2 linked regions of the Silvibacterium dinghuense genome follow. Each later gene encodes a partner of the first gene's protein in a complex. Links are inferred from orthologs where the notes say so. Each region holds a gene or a part of one and is shown on either strand. Other genes may lie near its edges.

Region 1 (3,076 bases):
ATATGAAAATTCAATGAACTCTGTCGGCTGCAGCTCAAACCAACTGCACTGCTTTCAGTGCAATACGCCGGTTTAACCTCTATCGAACCGGTAAAATAGCGTATGCCCAAGCCCCAGAAGATCGTTCGCGGCAAAGGTGAGCTCCACCTTGTCTCCTGCAACTGCTTTTTACGCGAGCCGAAGCTCGGCCAGGAAAAGCACCGCGACCTTTTCTGCCAGCTCCTCGAGCAGCTCCGGCACAAGTTTCGCTTCCGCGTCCTTGGCTACGTGGTGATGCCCACCGGCTTCCACCTGCTGCTGTCGCAGCCGGAGATGGAGACGGTGGAAGAGACCATCGCCACCCTGCGCCAGCGCTACCAGCGCCGCTACAACAACTCGGCCCGCCTGGACGACCCGGCCTGGGACAAGACCATCACGACCAAGCACATCGTCCACGCCGACCAGATCGTGAGCGCCATCCGCTTCATGAACGAAGCCCCGGTCAAGGCCAGCCTCGTAGAAACCGAAACCGACTGGGAGTGGTCCAGCGCAAGAAGCTACGCCGGCCTGCCCGAAGGCGTGGTGACGGTGGACGTGTACGAGGCAGCGAAGACCTCCGCGTAACTTTCGTCTTCCATTGTTGCAGAGATGTCATCCCGACCGGAGCGAGCCGAAGGCGAGCGCAGCGGAGGGACCTGCGGTTCTCTCTGCACCACGAAAATCATGGTGCCCCGTCCAGGCTTCGCCTGGCTAGGAAGCGATAAACTCACCCCTGCGTTCTTTGCGCTCTTTGCGTCTTGGCGCTGAAAAAGGGACATTGGCGCAGCACGGATCCCTCTGTGCTCTCTGCGTCCTCTGTGGTGAAATCGCGGTCTCGGATCAGCCAGGATTCAAGCTACTCCAAGTCAGCAGGATGGATGCCGGTGAGCTCCAGCTTAGGCGGCTCAAACTCGAAGTCGCCGCACGGCAAAGAGTCCATAACATCGAAAAGACTCTTCGATGCTTCCTCGACCGATATATGAGAGTCATCGATGTTCAAGAAGGGTCTCTCCGGTTATCCGCTTCTGCTCTTTCACCCACGCAAGATCGGCGGCGGTTGCGTCAGCGAAAACACGCTCAGGCATGCCAGGCAATCTCACCGGGAAGAAAAACGATCCGGGGCCGAAGCCGTCGAGGAAGCCTTTCGCAAATGAGTTGCTGGAAGATGCCATGGCGTAATCCCTGATTGGATGAGACGCCGCTCCTCAGCGCAACGCAACGGACGAAAGTGCCTGCTAATTCCAGTCGTCCCGAACCTGGCTCAAGCGTTCGTTGATGACCTCTTCGAACTGCTCGGCCTTCTTGATATAGATGTCTTGGAAATTGCCGTCCTGCCGCAGCAGGATGGCCTGCAGGCGCACCAGCTCGAGGATGGCCAGGAACATCGTCACCAGGCCGCGCTCGGAGCGCGTGTTCTGGAGCATCTTCCGGAGTGAAACAGGCTTGTCCTCCATCACCAGGCGGCGCCGCATGTAGTCGATCATCTGGCCGACCGTGATGGGGTCCTCTTCCAGGTTCAGGATCGGGCGGTTCTTTGCCCGCTCGAGAATCTCGCGGAAGACGCGCACCAGGTCAACCGTGTCGGCGGCGATCTCCTGCTCGGTCCCCTCGGCGTTGCGAAACTCGCGCAGGTTGGGCTTGGTCCATGTCGCGGCCTCGACCTGCTGCTTCTCGTAGAGCATCTGCGCGGCATTCTTGAAGCGCTCGTGCTCGAGCAGCCGCTCGACCAGCTCGCGGCGTGGGTCTTCGGCCTCACCCTCGGCGCCTTCCACCGGAGAGCGCGGCAGCAGCATGCGGCTCTTGATCTGGATGAGCAGCGCAGCCGTGTAGATAAACTCGCCCGCCGTGTCGATATCGGTCTGCTTCAGCCTTTCGACGTAAGCCAGGTACTGCGCCGTGATCTTGGCGATCGGAATATCCCAGATATCGATGTCCTGCTTGCGGATCAGGTCCAGCAGCAGGTCGAGCGGCCCATCGTAGACCTTGCCCACGGTGACCGAGAAGGGGAAGATCGACTCCTCCTCCTTCTTGCTCTTCTTGTCTGTTTTTTGAGCTACAGGCTTGGCAGCTTCCGCGCTGGCCGGTGCTGCCTTTTCAGGTTCGAGCGCAGCAGGCACAGCCGCCTGCTCTTCTGTCACCGTCTCGGTTACGATCTTCTGCTCTTCGCTCATGCGTTTACTCGCCGAGTCCCATGGCTGTTTTCACTTCGCGCATGGTGATCGCGGCGCGTGCCGCGGCCTTCTCGTTGCCTGTGGTGATGATCTCCTCCACCAGCGCCGGGTTCGCCTCGTAATAGGCGCGGCGCTCCTGGATCGGCCTCAGCTCGGCTACCACGGCATCGGCCAGCCAGCCCTTGCACTCGATGCAGCCAATGGAGGCCGTCGTGCAGCCTTCGCGCGCCTTCTCCTGCGTCTCCGCAGACGAGAACACCTTGTGCAGGTCGAAGACCGGGCAGACTTCCGGATTGCCCACGTCGGTGCGGCGGATGCGCGCCGGGTCGGTCACCATACCCTTGATCTTCTTGCGGATCTCCGGCTCCGGATCGCTGAGCCCGAGGGTATTGCCATAGCTCTTCGACATCTTGCGGCCGTCGAGACCAGGCAGCTTCGGCGAAGGCGTCAGCAGCACCTTCGGCTCAGGCAGGATCGGCACCTCGGGGTTCGTCTTCGACGGGTAGAACTGGTTGAAGCGCCGTGCCACTTCGCGCGTCAGCTCCACATGCGCCACCTGGTCCTGGCCGACGGGAACGAAATCCGGCTGGTACAGAAGAATATCGGCCGACTGCAGCAGCGGATAGCCGAGAAACCCGTAGGTCGCAAGATCCTTTTCCTTAAGCTGTTCCTGCTGATCCTTATACGTAGGCACGCGCTCCAGCCAGCCCAGCGGGGTAATCATGCTGAAGGCCAGATGCAGCTCGGCGTGCGCCGGCACACGGCTCTGGATAAACAGCGTGGACTTCTCGGGATCGAGCCCCGCTGCAAGGAAATCCAGCACCACATCCTGGATGTTGTCCTTGATCTTCGAGGGGTCGGCGTAGTCGGTCGTCAGCGCATGCCAG
Region 2 (4,734 bases), on another replicon or contig:
AAGACCACCGCCCTTCATCTCCGGGCAGAAGTTTCCAGCTTTTCCAGGAGAGCTATAGGCCGCCTGAAGCAATCTACGCCTGTCCGATTTGTGGCGGTGATGCTCATGTTGAGCAGAAGCTAACGCCGGAAGTTTTCAGAGATGCGGGCGGGCAACTGATCCTGGTAGATGGTTTGACCTTGAGATCCACCTGAATGCCATAACGCCTTCTTCGGCATTCAGGTAGATCGATAAGATCAACGCATCTCGCACATGAGGTAGAGCGCGAGGATTATGCGGTAGCGCGCCGGTCGCCGGTGTTTTGCTGGCCGCCGAGCTTCACGCTGACGACCTTCGAGACGCCCGGCTCTTGCATGGTAACGCCGTAAATCATGTCGGCAGCGGTCATCATGCGTTTGGAGTGCGTCACGATGACGAACTGCGTGTCGTTCGACATGCCGCGCAGCATGTCGGCGAGGCGGCCGACGTTGGTTTCGTCGAGCGGGGCATCGACTTCGTCCAGCACGCAGAAGGGGCTCGGCTGGTACTGGAAGATGCCGACCAGCAGCGAAAGAGCGGTCAGCGCTTTCTCACCACCGGAGAGCAGCAGCACATTTTGCAGCTTCTTGCCCGGCGGCTGCGAAACGATATCGATGCCGCTGTCCGCGCTGTTCTCCTCATCCGTAAGCCGCATGAAGGCCTGACCGCCGCCGAAGAGCTTCGAGAACGTCGCACTGAAGTTCTCATTGATGCGCACAAAGGCTTCGTCGAACTTGGTGCGCGAGATCTGGTCGATTTCGCGGATGGTCGCCGTGGTGTTCTCGATCGAGTCGAGCAGGTCCTTACGCTGCGTTTCGAGGAACTCGTGGCGCTGTGAGGTCTCCTGGTACTCCTCGAGAGCCATCATGTTCACCGGACCCATGCCCTCGAGCTTCTGCTTCAGGCCGCGGCAGGCCTCGTCTTCGGTCGACAGCGCCTCGCCGTCGATGCGGACGATCTCCTGGTCCTCGCGCAGCACCGAGGCTTCGACGGCGAGATCGTTCATGCAGGTCTCTTCGAGGTGCGTGAGCTCGGCCGTGAGCGTTGCCGAGCGCGAACTGCGGACACTGCGGGTTTCGCGCAGGGTATCGGTCTCAGCACGGAGGCTCTTGAGCTGTTGCTCGATCTCGGTCACCTGGGCGCGCAGCTGCGTGGCTTCGGCGGTGAGGCGGGCAATCTCCGCGAGTGCCTGCTCCCGCGTGCCGGCAAGCTGTTCGCGGCTGGCGGCGAGCTGTTCATTCTCGCGCTCACGCTGCTGTTTCTCCGACTGCGCTGCGACAAGCTGTGCCTCGATCTGGCCTACACGCTGGCGCACGTCGTTGAACATGCGGTCGATGCGCGCGAAGTTCGCTTCGGCGCCGCGGCGGCGTTCTTCGAGTCCGGCCAGCTCCGCCGAGACCTGAGCAGCCTGCATCTGCGCCTCTTCACGCTGACGGCGCAGGTTTTCGAGCGTCTTCTGTAGTTCTTCGATGCCGGCTTCGGCGGCAAGGTGCTGCGACTCGATGCGGCTGGCCTCTTCGCGCTTCTGCTCGATGAAGGTCTGCTTCTGGTTGCGCTGATCCTTGTTGCGCTCGCCCTGCAGAACCCACTCCTGCAGCCGGCGTTCCAGGCGCTGGACTTCCGACTCTAGCTGCCGGAGAGCAGCCGACTGGTTCGCGCTCTCACGCTCGGCCACGCGGCGCTCTTCGCCCAGAATCTCGAGCTGGCGATTGATCTCCGAGAGTTCTTTCGCAAACGTAGCCGCGGCCATCTCGGTCTGCGCCAGTTCCGTCTCGACCTTCTGCAGCTTCTCCTGTGTCTCACGCAGTTCGCGCTTCAGCGTAAGCGGACCGCCGTTGCGCGGCTTGCCGCCGGTCACGGTGACGTTGTGGAAGCATTCGCCCGAAGGCGCGAGGAAGAAAGCCTGCGGGTTCTCGAGCGCAAGCGAGCGAGCCGTCTCGGAATCCGGTGTCACATAACCGTCGCGCAGCTTGGGCAGGATCACTTCAAGCGAGCGACCGAAACCGTCCAGCACGCGGATGCACTTCTTGAGCGGCACCACGCCCTGATGCTGTTCGTGGCGATTCTGCGAGTCGTCGCCGGCAAACGAGAAGCGGGCCTGCGAGTCCTCGGGATGCACGAGGAAGGTCGCGCGGCCATCGACGTCGGTCTTGAGCAGGCGCATGCCTTCGTGCGCGGCATCCCAGCTCTTCACCACGATGTAGTTCAGCTCGTCGCGCAGAAATTCGTCGACGACGCTTTCGTACTGGTCGTTGACTTCGAGAAAGTCAGCCAGCGTGCCCACGGGCTTAAGACCGCCGGCGAGCGCATGCGAGCGGAATAGCTTCTTGACCGTGTCGGTGGAGTAGCTGTGCTCTCGGATGAGCGATTCGAGCGAATTCTTACGCCCGGCCAGCGTGGCGCGTTCGCCGCGCAGCTGATCGCCGCGGCGCTTGGCCTCGGCTTCTTCGCTGCGCTTCACGTTGATCTGCGCGCGAAGCGTCTGAATCTCGGCTTCGAGATTCTTCAAGCGTTCGGTGACGGATTCGAAGGTGAGCGATGCCTGTCCGCGTTCGGCTCCGAGCGATTCCAGATCCTTGCGGGCCGTGTTCATCTCCCCGGCAAGGCGTTCGGCTTCGCGCTCGAGCGAGGCAAGCGACTCTTCGGCCTGCGTGGCTTGGTTGCGAATGTTGCCGACCTGCGAGAGCAGCTGCATGGCCTGGCGGCGGGCATTTTCGGCACGCTGCTCGCCGGACGACACAGCGGCGAGTGCCTCACGGGCCTGCTGCTGGCGTACCTGCGCCTCTTCCTTGAACGCCTGCGCCTCGGAGGCCGCAGAGTCGAGGAACTTGCGCTGCGCATCGCGCTCGGCGGTGAGGTTCGCAAGCTGTGCGCGCGTCTGTTCGAGCTCGGCAGCGCCGGCAGTAGCGCGGGCATCGAGATCGATGATGCGTTCTGCGTTCGCATGGTGGCGCGAAGCGGCGCGTTCGAGCTCGACCGCAGCCTGGTTGGCGCTGGTCTGTGATTCCTTGGCGGCAGTGTCGATCTCGTAGCCGCGGGCGCGAAGCGTCGAGTGCTGCGCGTCCATCTCCTCGATCGCGGCAGAGTGCTGGTCGATGCTGGTCGTCAGTGTGCCGATCTCTTCGGTCACCGCAGCCTGTTCGGTGTCGAGCTGCGAGATGCGGCTGGCGAGCACCACGCGCAGGCGTGCGCGCATCTCGTCGCGCAGTTGGCCGTAGCGCTCGGCCTTCGCGGCCTGGCGCTTCAGCGAGGCCATCTGCCGCGTAATTTCTTCGAAGATATCGTTGACGCGCGAGAGGTTCTGTTTCGACTGCTCGAGGCGCAGCTCGGCGAGGCGCTTCTTGGTCTTGAAGCGGGTGATGCCGGCGGCCTCTTCGATGATCGAGCGGCGGTCGTGCGGCTTCGAGCTGAGCAGCTGGCCGATGCGCTCCTGCCCGATGATTGCGTAGGACTCCGGCCCTAGGCCGGTGCCCATAAAAATGTCCTGAATGTCGCGCAGGCGGCAGAGCTTGCCGTTGAGCAGGTATTCGCTGTCTCCGGTGCGGAAAAGCCGGCGCGTGACGACGATTTCGCCCTTCTGCGGCGTCTTCTGGAACTTGCGGCGCCGGATCTTGAGAACGACGGGGCTGCCGCCTTCCACCGACGCTTCAGCCTGCTCACCCTCGGGCTGCTCTACAGACGGATTCACAGCGGACGGGTTCGCGGCTGGAGCCGCGCCTTCGACGGCGACCGGACCGGGCTGGGCCTCGGCGATGATCTCTTCCACTTCGGCGGCACGTTCGGCGCGGATCTTCTCCTCGTCCCAGTCGGCCTCCATCTCGTCCTCGATCACGATCTCCGGCTCGTCGAGCAGCGGGCCGCCGACATAGGCTTCCGGATCGATGAGGGTGATGGTGACCTCGGCCATGCCGAGGGCCTTGCGGTCGCGCGTACCCGCAAAGATGACATCTTCCATCTTGCCGCCGCGCAGGGTCTTGGCGCTCTGTTCGCCCAGCACCCAGCTGAGGCCATCGAGAATGTTGGACTTGCCGCAGCCATTGGGGCCGACGACGATGGCAATGCCGGATCCGGGGAGCGCGACCTCGGTACGGTCACAGAATGACTTGAAGCCCAGGATCTGGATCTTTTTCAGCTTCAGCATGGGAATTGACTCCTTCCTTCGCTGAGGGGAGGCGAAATGCAGGCGAAATACGCCGGACCAGGCCTGAAAACAAGCTGGTCAGAGTCGAATGTAGCGGTCAGCCGGGGCAGGGTCAACATGGCAACCCCAAGATGTTGTGGATAAGGCGTCCCAAACTCAACCTTTAGACATCGAATGCAGATTTCGAGGCTGCAGAGGATGCCTTTCAGGGCATTCCACCCAAAAACAGCCGCCATTCGTCAAAAAGAAGCAGGAGAACCCCGCCAGACGATTTCAGGGTAGAACGCACGGCGGAGCGTCGCAAGCGGAAAGCAGGCGGGTAACCGCAAGAGGCAAGAGGGAAGCGGCCATGTTGGAAAAACAAGTCCGCGCACTCCCAGGCAGGGTCAGGACTTCTTCTTTTGCAGCGGACGGACTTTGATCTCGCTGATAAAGGAGCTATCGGCCTGCGTGACGATAAGCTCGACCGCGGCGGCAATGTCCTCCGGCTGGATCTTCCAGCTGCCGTCTTCGGTGTGGCCAAAGGAGGTGTTGACGGACCCCGGAGCGATGGCAGAGACGCGGACACCATAGTC

What was found.
Region 2: the proteins of ESZ00_RS18675 (region 1) and smc are in contact, whole or in part, in a crystal structure (PDB 3ZGX), measured with the Bacillus subtilis proteins. The link is inferred for Silvibacterium dinghuense from one-to-one orthologs.

What each region holds. Positions count from the first base shown.
Region 1 is NZ_SDMK01000005.1:207,054-210,129, forward strand. What follows is about bases 222-2,989. They hold ESZ00_RS18675 (segregation and condensation protein A), read right to left. Parts: upstream 2,190-2,989; coding sequence 1,254-2,189; downstream 222-1,253. Other genes in these bases: ESZ00_RS18670 (transposase), read left to right, coding at 222-603; trpS (tryptophan--tRNA ligase), read right to left, coding at 2,194-2,989. Also shown: more of ESZ00_RS18670, read left to right, coding at 103-221; more of trpS, read right to left, coding at 2,990-3,076. UniProt on the Bacillus subtilis protein: Participates in chromosomal partition during cell division. May act via the formation of a condensin-like complex containing Smc and ScpB that pull DNA away from mid-cell into both cell halves.
Region 2 is NZ_SDMK01000002.1:275,374-280,107, forward strand. What follows is about bases 72-4,497. They hold smc (chromosome segregation protein SMC), read right to left. Parts: upstream 4,160-4,497; coding sequence 272-4,159; downstream 72-271. Other genes in these bases: ESZ00_RS10430 (hypothetical protein), read left to right, coding at 72-194. In the rest of the region: more of ESZ00_RS10430, read left to right, coding at 1-71; ESZ00_RS10440 (SDR family oxidoreductase), read right to left, coding at 4,546-4,734. UniProt on the Bacillus subtilis protein: Required for chromosome condensation and partitioning.